One region of the Paenisporosarcina macmurdoensis genome, then DNA from elsewhere that is predicted to be linked to it. Evidence: riboswitches for the same ligand, from Rfam matches in the RefSeq annotation. Region 1 holds a riboswitch; each other region holds the start of a gene.
What was found. A riboswitch is a leader RNA that binds a small molecule or an ion and turns the genes downstream of it on or off. The one in region 1 is predicted to bind S-adenosylmethionine.
Positions count from the first base shown of each region.

Region 1 (5,020 bases):
TTTCATACAATTGAACAAGAAGTGCCGCTTCATACTCTGCATCGAATTCCAAGTTTTTTGGATTTTCCACGATATCTTTGACTTCTGCAGTTGTTTTATCCACACCGTCAGCTAATTTTATTAATCCTTCTGCTTCTAACATTGAAAGAACTCGACCATGATCAGCAACAGAATTACTAATTAAGATGGTTGCACCTTCTGGAAGTTCTTCTAACGATTTATATTTTTTAGAGTAAACACCGATAGGTTCAATATGAATTTCGCCTGCATTGACAAAATCATAGCCATTATCTGCGATTTGTGATTCTAAATAAGGAATATGTTGAAAGTAGTTCGCATCCAAATCACCAGATTCTAAATCTTTATTCGGTAAAATATAGTCTTGATAAGTTTCGATTTCAAGGTTAATCCCTTGTTCTTCAAGCAATGGTTTCACTTTTTCTAGGATTTCAGCGTGTGGAGTGTTTGAAGCTCCCACTACTAATTCCTTGCTGTCTCCAGAAGATTCGCTATCTCCACCACATGCTGCTAGTGTGATTGCACTTACTGATAATAATATTCCTGCTACAAATTTCTTCATGATTGTCTCTCCCTTTTCCTGATATATGTGATCGAGTAGGACTCGAAGGCACCAATTATCGTTTATCTGCTTTTGATGTGAATGTATCGCCGATCCATTGGATCATAAAGACAATAATTAAGATCAGAATTGTCGATACGATCGTGACATCTTCACGACTACGTTGGAATCCATCTAAGAATGCCAAGTTTCCTAATCCGCCTGCTCCAATAATACCTGCCATTGCTGTATAGCCAACAAGGGCAACGGCTGTAACTGTAAGTCCTGAAAGTAATGCTGGAAGTGACTCAGGTAATAAAACTTTCCAAATAATTGTGGACGTCTTAGCACCCATTGAGCGAGCTGCTTCGATTACCCCTTTATCAATTTCACGTAAAGCAATTAACACCATACGTGCATAAAAAGGTGCAGCACCAATGATAAGTGCTGGTAATGCTGCATTTGCACCACGAATGGTATCAAGTAAAAACTTAGTAAACGGGATTAACAAAATGATTAAGATGATAAACGGGATGGATCTGAAGATGTTAACAAATGCACCAGTTAACCAATACACTATTTTATTTGCCCATAATTGATGTGGGCTAGTCAGGAATAGCAAAATACCTAGTGCAAGTCCAATGACAAATGTGAAACCAGTGGCCATTGCAGACATATATAGTGTTTCCAGTGAAGCTTCCCACATTTTTTCCCAATCAACATTAGGTAGAAGGTTTTCAATCATGTGAGATCACCTCCGTATGAACATCTTGTCCGTGTAAATAATCTATTGCTTCATCAATCGCTAAGGTAGCTCCATCAATTTGCAGATACAATGTTCCGTATGCGCCATTTTGAGTTTGGGTAATATTTCCTTGCACGATATTCACTTCAACTTGGTATTTTTTAATTAACCTCGAAAGGATAGGTTGTTCTGTTCGATCCCCAACAAACACGAGTTTCACGAGCTTGCCTGAAGGATATTGCTCAATAAGATGAGCGATTGTTTGACTAGCTTCTTCTGGACCATTAACTTGTTCTACAAAGCGTTTTGTAATGTCCTGTTGAGGTGTTTGGAAGATTTCGAGTACTGAACCCATCTCAACTACTTTCCCCGCTTCCATAACAGCAACGCGATGACAGATTTTACGAATAACATGCATTTCATGTGTTATGAGTGCAATCGTTAACCCTAAGCGTTTGTTAATATCCACGAGCAACTCTAGTATTTGATCCGTTGTTTCTGGGTCGAGCGCTGATGTAGCTTCGTCACAAAGTAATACTTCGGGGTTATTTGCAAGCGCACGCGCAATTCCAACACGTTGTTTTTGCCCACCTGATAATTGAGAGGGATACGCTTTCTCTTTCCCAGTTAATCCAACTAGTTCGATTAACTCTTTTACTCGTTCCTTGCGTTTCGTTTTGCTTATTCCTGCAATTTCAAGCGGGAATGAAATATTGTCTTCAACTGTTCGAGACCACAGTAAGTTAAAGTGTTGAAAAATCATGCTAACTTTTTGTCTAGCACTTCGAAGCGCTTGGCCCGAGCTTGATGATATTTCTTGACCGTTAACTGTGACACTTCCGGAAGTTGGTTTTTCTAGTCCGTTTAACAATCGGATTAATGTGCTTTTACCAGCACCACTATAGCCAATAATGCCGAAAATCTCGCCTTGTTCAACTGTCAATGTAACGTCATCTACTGCAATAAGTTGACCATTACTTGTTTTGAATGTTTTTGATAAGTTTTGTAATTGAATCATTCCTCTAGTTCACCTCTGAATTTAAAAAGTCCCTTCCGCAGAAAAGCAGAAGGGACTAATTGCATAGTAATATACGTTAGACCGTTCTCTCATCTTTCAAAGCAAAGTACTTTGAGTGATTTGGCACCATTTCACAAATTGTGTCGGTTGCCGGGCTTCATAGGGCACTTCCCTCAGCCTCTCTTTATAAGAGTTTACGATATTAAGTTTTTGGTTACGAGTGATAATGTAACACGTTCAAAAGTGAACGTCAAATATTTTTTCTCAAACGATCGTATAGATAAGGAACAGATTGGAACGCGTATATTTTTTCGCGGACTTGACCATTCTCAGCAATTAATAAACAAGGTACACTTTCAATTTGCTGGTCTACTGCTATATTTTCTACATAATTCAAATTAGCTTGGCCAATTTTCACACTTGGTAATAGTTCTTCTACCACTTCCATCATTTTAGATGCTACTTGGCAAGTTCCACACATAGGCGCGTATAAATAATAGGCTGCAATATTGGCGCTTTGAGAATTAGATTCCCACTCAGCAGTTGTCCATTCTTTCATCGTCTTCATCCTTTTATGCTATAAATTCCGATTTCACATCAATATTCGCTCCGAGTAAAATGGTCGCTAAGACTTTCATAGGGGTTGTCGCGACTTCACGGTATGTTACATCCGTATATAAATGAAGCGCTTCAGGAAATTCACGTTTAATGAGCGCACGTAATTTCTCCCCTGATTCATCAGCATCTACAAATATATACATTTCCCCTTGCTCGTAAGGAACCAGTAACTCTTCTAAACGCGAGACACTGACTGTTCCGTTCGTGCAAATAATTTCAATAGGCTCTGCGAGAAGTTGTAGTATTCGTTGTTTATCTGAACGACCTTCAACAACTATGACTTTATCTGAAAGCATGGAATCCCTCCAAACTAGACTCATTTATGCGCTAGATATGCAAAAAACGCCGAACAAATGTCGGCGTTTCACAAACAATTTTACTCTTGAGTCATTTTTTCGTATTGCTCAGCCGTCATCAATGAGTCAATTTCAGTAACATCCGTTGGTTCGATAACGACCATCCATGCATTTTCGTATGGAGATTCATTAACAAATTCAGGGCTGTCTTCTAAGCCACTGTTTACTTCAACCACTTTACCACTGATCGGTGCATAAAGTTCAGAAACAGTTTTAACAGATTCAACACTGCCAAAAGGCTCGTTTGTTTTAATATCGTCTCCTACTTGAGGAAGTTCAACGAATACAATATCACCAAGCTCAGATTGAGCGAAGTGAGTAATACCAATGCGTGCTTTGCCATCTTCAACTTTAACCCATTCGTGTTCTTCAGAGTAGCGTAAATCTTTTGGTGTGCTCATTAATACCCCTCCAAATATGTAATATAATCATCTTCAGTTTGACATAATCTTTCCCTAAAAACAAGAACAGTTAATTAGCGTTTCCAATTCTCAATAAAATCCGATTCTTTAAAGCCGACCGTTACTTTCAAGCCATCTGTAACAAGGGGTCTTTTAATTAACATTCCGTCTGAAGACAGCAATTTAAATTGCTCATCGTCTGACATGGTTGGTAGTTTATCTTTCAAGCCAAGCTCACGGTATTTCATGCCACTCGTATTGTAAAATTTCTTAAGGGGCAGACCACTTGTCTCTACAATTTTTTTCAATTCTTCGATTGTAGGCGGTGTTTCTACGATATGTACATCATGATACGATAACCCTTCAGCATCTAACCATGCTTTTGCTTTTCTACATGTACCACATTTAGGATATCCATAATACGTTATTGCCATTCTTCTTCATCCTCCTCAGTTAAATCTATTTTATCAAAAAAAAATCCAAACGCCTCTTGAGAAGCGTTCGGATTTCCTAATTAAACGATATATTTTTCAGCATCGATTATTTTTACAGACGCTTCACGTTTTTTAGCAATCACGTTGTAAGGCGTTGAACGTGTTAATTTACGAAGTGCAGAAAGCATCATACGTAAGTTGTCACCTTCAACCGCAGCAATCAATGTTTCTTTCGCATCTTTTTCTATACTTGCAAATGCTTCTTGACAGAAGATTTGTGTATATAAAAGTTTTTGGTTTGCTTTTTCAACACCAACACGTTGGATTGCTTTTTCTGTACGAAGAACAGCTGACTCCATTGCGAATAAGTTATTAACGATGTCCGCAATATTGACTAACACTTCTTGTTCAGATTCAAGTTTTGTACCATAACGTTGTGCAGCTAAACCTGCGGCTAATAAGCCAATTTTCTTAGCATTTTGAACAAGCATTTTTTCTTGTGCTAAAGGAGCATCTTCAATCTCTTCTGGCATCATCATTAACAACTCTTCTTGAAGAGCTTGAGCCTTTTGTAAGATTGGAAGTTCACCTTTCATCGCTTTACGTAAGAAAGTTCCTGGTACTAGTAGACGGTTGATTTCATTTGTTCCTTCGAAAATACGGTTGATACGAGAGTCTCTGTAAATACGTTCTACTTCATACTCTTGCATGAAGCCGTAACCTCCGTGTAACTGAACTGCTTCATCTGCAATATAATCTAAGACTTCAGTACCAAAAACTTTGTTAATTGAACATTCAATTGCATACTCTGCAATCGATGCAGCGATGGCTTTCCCGTCTTTTTGCTCGTCAGCACTCAATTGGCTCATACGATCTTCAAAGTAACCAA
Region 1 covers NZ_JBHSRI010000009.1:183,573-188,592, reverse strand. The annotation lists gene ACFPYN_RS08545 (MetQ/NlpA family ABC transporter substrate-binding protein) at 1-580, opposite strand, end outside; gene ACFPYN_RS08540 (methionine ABC transporter permease) at 636-1,304, opposite strand; gene ACFPYN_RS08535 (methionine ABC transporter ATP-binding protein) at 1,297-2,322, opposite strand; SAM riboswitch class I at 2,409-2,515, opposite strand; gene ACFPYN_RS08530 (thioredoxin family protein) at 2,573-2,881, opposite strand; gene ACFPYN_RS08525 (toprim domain-containing protein) at 2,895-3,236, opposite strand; gene gcvH (glycine cleavage system protein GcvH) at 3,317-3,697, opposite strand; gene ACFPYN_RS08515 (arsenate reductase family protein) at 3,772-4,131, opposite strand; gene ACFPYN_RS08510 (acyl-CoA dehydrogenase family protein) at 4,212-5,020, opposite strand, start outside.

Region 2 (5,020 bases), on a different contig from region 1:
GCAGTTTTATTCATGAATATATTACGTGTGAATTTCCTCAAATTAGGGAAGGTAGCATTTGTTTTCAATGATTCATAAACAAACAATCCTTGTTTTCTGCGTTCCTCAGGAATAAGTGCCATTCCAGCCTTTATGGCGTCGCTCGGATGTTTTGCGTGAACCTCTTTTCCAGCTAAGTGGATGCTGCCTTTTCTCTTCGGACTAAAACCAAATAAAGTATTAGCAAGTTCTGTTTTTCCTGCACCTACTAAACCTACGATGCCAACAATTTCCCCTTTGGAAACTGACAATGAAATATTTTTCAGTTTTTGACTATCAGATAGATTTTTAACTTCTAGTAATGATGTTCCAATATGTATCTTGTGATTATTAAGTTCTTTATTGAACGAAACACCGAGCATAGATTCAACGATTTCATTCTGTGTCGTTTGCGAAGTATTGAAGGTTTGAACTGTAGTTCCTTCACGCATAACAGTTACTCGATCACAGATTTCAAAAACTTCAGGTAATCGGTGAGTAATGAAGACACAGCCGACACCTTTGTTCTTTAATTTTCGAACAACGGAATATAGTCGTTCAGATTCATGGACCGACAAAGGTGCAGTGGGTTCATCGAAGATAATGATTTTAGCTAAATGGACAAGTGCACGGGCAATCAATATCAATTGTTTTTCTGCTAAAGAAAGATGAAAAGCAGGTTGTTGAACAGATATATATTCCGATTGTATTTGCTTTAAGACTTCCTGTGCTTGTTGATTAAGTTTGCTTTTTGATACAAAAATTTTGCTATCAGTTACAAATGTATCTAGCATTATATTTTCAGCGACAGATAACTCAGGGATAATAGCGGTATCGACTTCTTGATATACACAAAAAATCCCATGTTTTTTTGCGATTTTGGGAGTAGGAATGCGAATGCTTTTACCTTCCAATAAAATTTGGCCACCATCTTGTTCATATACGCCGGATAGTATTTTTATTAATGTGCTTTTCCCAGCACCATTTGCACCAAGGAGAGCGTGAATTTCTCCTTTATTAAGTTGAAAACTCGCTTGGTTTAAGGCAACTATTTTTCCGAACTTCTTTTGTATTTCATTCATTGAAAGTAAAGTATCCGTCATAATAATTCTCCTTTATTAAGAAGAAGCCAGCCCAATTGAACGGGACAAGCTTCAGCTTCAATTCCAACTTATTGATTTTCTAATTCTTTTAACGCGTCAGTATAGCCTTGGTCACTTGCACCCCAGCCTTTGATATATTCATGGAGTTCATTAGTAGTTACATTGGTATTAGGCAGTTTCTCAGTATCTACAAAAACTGGTTCAAGAACGACTTGATCTGAAGGGCTTTCGCCATTGATTTTTTGATATAAATAACGAACTTGGATTCGCCCAATGTCAGTAGGGTCAACAGCTGCAGATGCTACCCAAGGACTCTTTTCCTTTTGCATCATTTGTAAATCTTCATCACTCATATCTATGCTATATACCTTAATATCAGTGCGTCCAGCTTGTTCGATTGCTCGGACGGCACCTTTAGCAAACTCATCCCATGCGGCCCAGACCGCTGTAATATCACCTTCATTAGGATATTGTTTTAAAATAGCTTCCATTTGAGCTTGAGTATCAAGAGCAGTATTTTGAGTTGCAGCGCCAAACGCTGCTACTTCTTTGATATCAGGGTTGTCTGTTAAAAATTCTTTGTAAGCAATTTGTCTTCTTTCCATGGGAGCAAATCCAGCAACCCATATTTTCACGATATTGGCTTTGCCATTTGAATCTTCCTTCAATTTGTTCAATGTCATTTCGGCCATCTTTTGGTCACCTTGCTCTAAAACAGGGACACCTTTAACGTCAACACCTGCATCAAAAGCTACCACAGGAATTTCATTTTCAATAGCTTTTTCAACACCTTGGTTTAAGGCTTCTTTTGTTCCGTGATCGATTAATATTCCATCGAAACCTTGATTGACAGCGGCATCTATATTTGATGCCATTTTGGCTAAATCACCTTCAGAAGTGAAAACAGTAGTAGTGCCTCCAAAACTAGCAACTTGCTCTTTTACACCTTCAATATATTGAGCTGAAAAAGTACCAAGATTTTGCTGCATGATTAATGCGATTTTTTTATTTGCAAGTGGATGAGCAGACTTAGATGATGCATTAACGGGTTTAACTTTATCCTCACCGTTACTTGCATTCGGTTGACAACCAACTAGGATTGTTGCAATTAGTATTAATAAACAGAGTAAAAAGTTCGGTGTTTTTTTCATTATATTTCTCCTTTTTCCGTAAGTGAATGGATAGTAATTTATTAAAACTGTTTGAACACTTTTACTAATTCAGGAAATCATCATCCTTTCTTGCACAATATAAAAAGCCTCTTTCCATACAGAAAGAGGCTAAAGAAAATAGAATTCTTTGCCTCTTATCTTTCAGAAAATTTCTTTTCTGATGGAATTAGCACCGTGCCTTACAGGATTTTCTCCTGGCGCATAATGCGCCCCGTCTCACAACGGTATTACGGTCGGTTGCTGGGCGTCATAGGGCCAAAATCCCTCTGCCAGCTCTTGATAAGAGTGCTTAATTTAATTATTTTTAATCATAAGGGAAATACTAGCATTTATCGGAAAGTATTGTCAACATGTATTTAAACTTAATTTAATTACTATTATTCTGCAGGTTATAGGGAGAGAAGCAATCCCTAATGTAGGAATGTCATTCCATTAATGCTCTATTAATTCTGTTACATCAACACTTTTTTTACTAGTTGGATCGTCAAGCGGATGTATAGTTACATGCCCATTACTTTGATCGACATGCTCTATATAAACAGGGTCACCTTTATAGGAGACACTTATCATGTTTTTTGAATTAGAGATTTCTTGTGCACGTTGTGAATCCATGTTTACACCTCCTATCCATAGAATTACCTTTACAAAAAAGCAGAGCGGAGGCGTTGGCCATTGCTCAGCTTTTTGTTCTTTAAGTTAAGTGCTTGCTGCGTTCAAATGTATAAAATACCCCTTCTGTTTAAGACTGACTTAATCGGTGTTCGACGGCTTCCACTACATTGTCAATGGACATTCCTGACATTGCTACAACCGGAAAAGTGAATTCATCACTATGTCCTTCGTTAATTCCTCTTACGACGCCTAAATCATAACCGGAAACATTTTCATCGCTATTGAACATTGTCACTGTATGTCCTTTTTCTTCTAAAGCATTTTTCACGTCTTCATATGGTTTTTCTACTGTGATTTTAGCCATAATTTTTCATCCTCCATTCAAAAATAGAAACACAAAAGTATTCTTCCCTAAAGTTTCATCACTAACCACGGATGAATTTGATTCCTTTTTCCATTAATGATGTTTCCTATCACGTGTAAAAAGTACAATCTGTATCAATAATTTTCATCTTTTACATCCATACTACGATGAGAGGTGAAGAATATGTATAAACTGTTGACGCATAATGATTTGGATGGTGTCGGATGCGGTATATTAGCGAAACTCGCTTTTGGTAAACAGGTGAAGGTGAGATACAATTCGATTGCTAGTCTAAACCGCGAAGTCGAATGGTTCTTGGAAAATGATGATAAGAATACCTTTTTATTTATTACGGATTTATCCGTTAATGCAGAAAACGAAAAAAAACTTAATCTCTTTTATCGATCAGATGGAAAAGTCCAGATGCTTGATCACCATAAAACTGCGTTACATTTTAATGATTATGAGTGGGGACATGTTGTAGTTGAAGATGAAGAAGGGAAGTTAACTTCAGCTACGTCAATGTTTTATGACTATCTAGTTAAAAAGCAACTATTGGAGCCAACTGATGCCATTGCCGAATTTGTAGAGCTCGTTAGACAATATGATACATGGGAATGGGAAAAAAATGAAAATGCCCATGCTCAGCGCCTCAATGCATTATTTTATTTAATTTCAATTGAAGAATTTGAAGATAAAATGTTGAATCGTCTTAAGACAAATGAACATTTTAGTTTTGATCAATTTGAAGAAAAAATACTCGATATGGAAGAAAATAAAATCGAACGCTATATTCGACGAAAACGAAGAGAACTCGTTCAAACTCCAGTAGGGAAGTATCTAGCAGGTATTGTTTATGCTGAATCCTATCATTCAGAACTTGGCAATGAACTCGGCAAAGAATATCCACATCTAGACTATATTGCTATCTTAAATATTGGAGGCAAACGATTAGGCTTTCGAACGATTCACGATCATGTGGATGTTTCTGAAGTAGCTGGTAAATTTGGTGGGGGTGGGCATGCTAAAGCATCGGGCAGCTCTCTTACAAATGAAGCATATGATCAATTTGTTTTCGAAACGTTTCATTTAGATCCCTTAAGAGAAGACGCAAAGCGAAACCGTTATAACTTAAAACGGTCTTCATCCGGTTCTCTATATAAAAATCAAATGGAAGATATCTTTTTTCTATATTCTTTAAGTGATCATGAATGGGTAATTGAAAAAAATAAAACCATAGTCGATTCGAAATTTGAAAGTTTTGATGAAGGGGAAAATTTCTTGAAAAGAAATTATGCGGCTTGGCTAGTAAGAGACGATACGTTCGTTAAATATTTAATGGATGGATATATGAACAGAGTACCAAATAAACAATAGCTAAGATGCCAAATAAACGAATCGTTTTAAACTTAGTTAACCTAGGGCATGCTGACAAAGTAAAGAACTATTTAGGAGGTAAATGAATTCATGTTATCAAGCAAAGAAATTCAAGCGCTGAAAGACTTTCACAGTGGTGAACGCGGAGTATTAAGTATGTATTTAAATACGAATCCAGGTGACCCTGACAATTTAAATGGGGGGTGGAAAATCCATCTTAAAAATGGATTTAAGGATCTAAGTAAATTCCTTTCAGATAAAGAAAGTGAACTGAAATCATTAAACATATTGAAAGAAAAAGTATTCAATGACCTTGATAAAAACCCGGATGATTTGAGAAAAGGACTAGTCCTTTTTGCTTCCGTTAATCCCGA
Region 2 covers NZ_JBHSRI010000018.1:520,370-525,389, reverse strand. The annotation lists gene ACFPYN_RS12400 (sugar ABC transporter ATP-binding protein) at 1-1,121, opposite strand, end outside; gene ACFPYN_RS12395 (sugar ABC transporter substrate-binding protein) at 1,190-2,272, opposite strand; SAM riboswitch class I at 2,425-2,579, opposite strand; gene ACFPYN_RS12390 (H-type small acid-soluble spore protein) at 2,726-2,905, opposite strand; gene ACFPYN_RS12385 (YkuS family protein) at 3,033-3,269, opposite strand; gene ACFPYN_RS12380 (DHH family phosphoesterase) at 3,453-4,646, shown strand; gene ACFPYN_RS12375 (VLRF1 family aeRF1-type release factor) at 4,737-5,020, shown strand, end outside.
Region 2: it holds a riboswitch for S-adenosylmethionine, as region 1 does, so the genes downstream of both, ACFPYN_RS12395 (sugar ABC transporter substrate-binding protein) here and ACFPYN_RS08535 (methionine ABC transporter ATP-binding protein) in region 1, are expected to answer to the same signal.

Region 3 (5,020 bases), on a different contig from region 1:
CTTCTTCCACATGGCCGCTAAAATTCATTAAATGAATAAATCCTTCATAGCCTTCAGTCTTTTCAGGAACTTCTTGTGCTGGCATTTGAGACTGGAACTTCATGGCGATTGTTAAAGCATTGACCATTTTGTTTTTTGCAGAACCTGGATGTACGCTAGTTCCATGCGTGATAACTTTAGCCGCTGCTGCATTAAAACTTTCAAATTGTAGTTCCCCTAGAGGACCACCATCCATTGTGTAGGCATATTTCGCATCAAATTTCTCGACATCAAATTTATGAGGACCACGACCAATTTCTTCGTCAGGAGTAAAAGCAATTCGAAGCTTCCCGTGTTTAATGTCTGGGTTTTTAATTAGAAATTCCATAGCCGTGACAATTTCAGCAATACCTGCTTTATTGTCAGCTCCTAATAATGTCGTACCATCTGTTGTAATTAATGTATGGCCAATATAATTGTTTAGCTCTGGAAAATCGCTAGGAGACATAAATGTTGTTTCATTTAATGTGATGTCGCCACCTTCGTAGCAGTCGATTCGTTGAGGATTCACATTTTTCCCTGTATAATCCGTTGCTGTATCAACATGAGCTAAGAAGCCAATGGTTGGCATTTCATGATCTGTATTGGAAGGCAATGTGGCAAATAAGTAACCACTTTCATCAAGTGAAATTTCTTCCATACCGATAGATGCTAATTCTTTTTCAAGTTCATGCAGTAAATCCCATTGTCCAGGTGTTGATGGACATGTCGAACTGTTTGCATCAGATTGTGTGTCTATTTTCGCATAGCGAACAAGGCGTTCAATTAATATTTCTTGCATCCCATTCCACTCCCTTAATTTCAATAAATCTATTATTAGTTTATCATTATTGGAATCATCTAGGAATAAAGATAATTGCAATTGGCGGTAAAAGAAATAGTATGGTATATTATAAAACGTAATCATTACTATTTAATAAATTGGAGGATATCATTATGAGAGTAAATATCACGTTAGCTTGCACAGAGACAGGCGACAAAAACTATATTTCAACTAAAAATAAACGTAACAATCCAGAACGTATTGAGATGCAAAAGTATTCAAAACGATTAAAGAAAATGACATTGCACCGCGAAACTAAATAATAGGCTTTGTATTTACTGTTGTAAATTGTACATTTGCGTTAGGGGTTGTCCTAAAAGTCATAAAATATAAATATTGGTGTTCCATATTTATATTTAGTAGAAGTTGATTTTCGTTGCAGGCGGACGCTTTCCGCGGGCATGTCCTCAGCCTCCTCGACGAGCAAGCTCGTCTGCGGGGTCTTCCGCTCATGCTATTCCCGCTGGAAAGATATTGGACGAACTGTCATTCGTCCAATATCTTTGCGACGAGTAACCGCAGGAGCAGTCTTTTTTGCCGCCTTTCACTCCAATAAACCATAAGTTCATGTGCAAAACAGACAATTATAACTTTTTACAATGTTCTAAAGTAGGTGCAGAAAAAAGAATCAATTTTCTCCACTTATTTTATATTAGGGACTTATTAGGCAGCCCCAACAAGTTTGAAAACCACATACTTGTGGCTCTCGTTCTCTATGCTTTTTCTTCTTGAAGGTGCATAAATACTCTATTGTTTGTTTTTTATTTTGCCACAAGGGTTCAGTATATTATGATGATACTTATTAAATTTAATTTAACTTAACTCATGCCAATTTATCTTGAAAATAAAAGCAGCAAGAAGAGGCCAAAATAGTATCTTTGGCCGAACATCTATGTCAAGAAACCCTCTATTCTGTAGTAAACCAAACCCGAATAATTATGTGCTTACAGGTCACAAGCCCATCCCTTTTAGTCTCTAGATTTATTGTGCAGCAGGTTTAGCGTCCGAAGCGAACTGGAAACCTGTCATCCTTAATAACGGTCAAAGTTTCGTTTCTTGAATTTTATTACTCCACGCTCTTGCGTGGTTCTTCAATATCAACTGCATTCTTCAACTTAGCAAAGTAGTAAAAGCGATCTTCTCATAAATTTCATGAGGACATCGCTTTTTTCTTTTTCAAAACAGTAGAAACTTTAGGTTCAGTTCCAATCCTTATTCGCAAGATATTTTCTCTATGTTTCCAAATAGCTAAAGTGAAAAGAGTTAGTGAGATGATGGCTGGCCAAAGTCCTTCTGTAAACCAAAATACATACACTAAAAATGTTAAGTATAAAAAAAGAACGCCTAATGGTAAATAGTCAGTTAAGAGAGATAGTAAGATTAGCAATGCCAATCCGACACAACCCATTCTCCAATCGACAGCAAACATTATTCCAATAAGGGATGCCGTTCCTTTGCCGCCATCAAAATTCATCCACAAAGGAAAATTATGTCCGATGATGACAGCTGCTCCCATTAATAAAAGCAGAGTAGGGGTGTCATCAGTAAAGAGACTGTGCTTATGTAATATCCGGGCTAAAAATAGGACAGCGATGAGTCCTTTACCAATATCAAGTAGAGCTACTAAAGCCCCGAATTTCAAACCTAAGACAATCGTTGCATTAGACGCTCCAGAATTTTTTACTCCTTGCTCTTTTACCTTCACACCCGATACCCATTGTGCGATATAGGAGCCATGTAAACTGCCAATAAAATAGCCTGCTAGGATAATCAGTAGCGCAAGTAAAGCAAGATTCATAATCTCAACTCCTTATATCTGCTCAATCATTAAACGTTTGAATATAGTCTGAAGTTTCGAAAAAAATAAATAATTAATTCTTGACTTTTTCTTCCTGTGGAACATATACTGTTTCTCAAGATGGAAAATTGAATCAAATACTCTTATCAAGAGTGGCGGAGGGACTAGGCCCTACGATGCCCAGCAACCGGCAAGTGAAGAACTTGCAAAGGTGCTAATTCCTACAGATTTCTTCATGTGGATCTGAAAGATAAGAGGAGGTATACGCATTTGCGAGCCCCCTCTTCTTAAGTGAAGAAGGGGCTTTTTGTATTCCAAAACTCCTCTTTCTCCTCCACTCTTCCATCTAAACCACAAATCAGGAGGAAAAAACAATGACAAATCTTCAACCAGAAACGCTACTTTTACACGGGGGACAGCAGCCAGATCCAGTAACAGGTTCTCGAGCAGTACCCATTTACAAAACAACTTCTTTTGTGTTCAGAGATACTGAACATGCTCAAAATTTATTTGCTTTGCAAGAGGCAGGAAATATTTATTCTCGAATAGGCAATCCGACAGTGGATGTATTTGAACAACGAATTGCTTTACTTGAAGGGGGTACTGCCGCAGTAGCACTTTCGAGTGGGATGGCAGCCATTGCATTTTCTATTCTAAATGTTGCTGGAACAGGTGATGAAATCGTTGCGGCGAGTAATTTGTACGGTGGGACATATAATTTATTTGCAAACACACTCCCAAGGTATGGAATTACAGTGAAATTTGTTGACTCAACAAATCCTGAGAATTTCCGTGATGCCATTACTGAAAGAACCAAAGCAATATTTGGTGAAATTATTGGAAACCCAAGCCTTCATGTATTAGATGTTGAGGCAGTTTCTAGCATTGCACATGACAACGGAATACCTTTGATTATTGATAATACATTCGCGACTCCATACGGATGTAATCCTATTGAATTCGGTGCAGATGTAGTCGTCCATTCCGCCACAAAGTGGATTGGTGGACATGGCACATCTATCGGAGGAGTAGTAGTGGATGCAGGAACGTTTGACTGGAATAGCGAAAAGTTTCCAGGGTTTACGGAGCCAGATCCAAGTTATCATGGATTGCGATATGCAATTGACGTTCCTCAAGTCGCGTTCGCCATCAAACTTCGTGTTCAATTACTGCGTGACTTTGGTCCGTGTCTAAGCCCAGAGAACGCATTTGCTTTTTTGCAAGGTCTTGAAACATTGCATTTACGTGTCCCTAAACACAATGAAAATGCTGCAGCGGTGGCTGCATATCTAGAGAGTCATCCTGCAGTGGAGTGGGTTAATTTTAATGGATTTGAATCACATCCATCACATCAACTGGCTAATAAATACTTAAAGAATGGATACGGTTCAATTGTGAATTTTGGGATCAAAGGAGGTCGAGATGCTGGTCGGAAAATTATCGATAGCGTTCAAATTTGGTCTCATGTTGCTAATGTAGGTGATGCTAAGTCGCTTATTATTCATCCAGCTTCTACTACACATCAACAGTTAAGCGGAGAAGAATTAAGGAAATCAGGTGTCACTGAAGAATTGATTCGACTTTCAGTAGGATTAGAGTCGGTAGAGGACTTAGTAGCGGATTTAGAGCAAGCGATAGAAAAAGCAATCGTCGTACCGATTTAACTTGGAGGTGAGTTTTAGTGGTAATAGGAAGTGTAGGAATAGGAAACTTCCAAACAGAGTCAGGAGAACTGCTCGAACAAGTCGAACTTTCATATGAATCGTTTGGTCCATCAGATGCACCTGTAATTCTAATTTGCCATGCTTTAACTGGAAATCAATATGCAACCGGAACTCCGGAAAAACCCGGATGGTGGAGCGGGTTAATTGGAGCAGGGAAAATAATTGATACAAATGTATTTCAAGTAATTACGTGGAATGTTCTGGGTGGTTGTTCAGGTTCAACTGGTCCATCAACGATTAACCCCACAACCGGTGAATCATATCGCGCGTCCTTCCCAACTATTACAATTCGAGATATGGTCCATGCTGAAAAACAGGGATTACTCGCATTGGGAATTGATAGACTCCATGCAGTAATTGGGGGTTCACTTGGTGGCATGCGCGTTCTAGAGTGGGGGCTCCTTTACCCAAAAGATATGGATGTACTGGTTCCTTTAGCAGTTACTCCTTATCTAAGTGATACAGGAATTGCCTTTAACTATATTGGTATCCATGCAATCGAAACAGATGCAAACTATTGCAATGGAAACTATATGTGTTCTTCACATATCAAAGGGTTTGAAACAGCACGTATGGCCGGGTTAGTTACTTATCGTAGCGAACAATTACATAAAGACCGTTTTGCTCGAAAAACCA
Region 3 covers NZ_JBHSRI010000025.1:550,864-555,883, forward strand. The annotation lists gene pepT (peptidase T) at 1-820, opposite strand, end outside; gene rpmG (50S ribosomal protein L33) at 976-1,125, shown strand; gene ACFPYN_RS16405 (glycerol-3-phosphate acyltransferase) at 2,013-2,660, opposite strand; SAM riboswitch class I at 2,801-2,917, shown strand; gene ACFPYN_RS16410 (O-acetylhomoserine aminocarboxypropyltransferase/cysteine synthase family protein) at 3,035-4,324, shown strand; gene metX (homoserine O-acetyltransferase MetX) at 4,342-5,020, shown strand, end outside.
Region 3: it holds a riboswitch for S-adenosylmethionine, as region 1 does, so the genes downstream of both, ACFPYN_RS16410 (O-acetylhomoserine aminocarboxypropyltransferase/cysteine synthase family protein) here and ACFPYN_RS08535 (methionine ABC transporter ATP-binding protein) in region 1, are expected to answer to the same signal.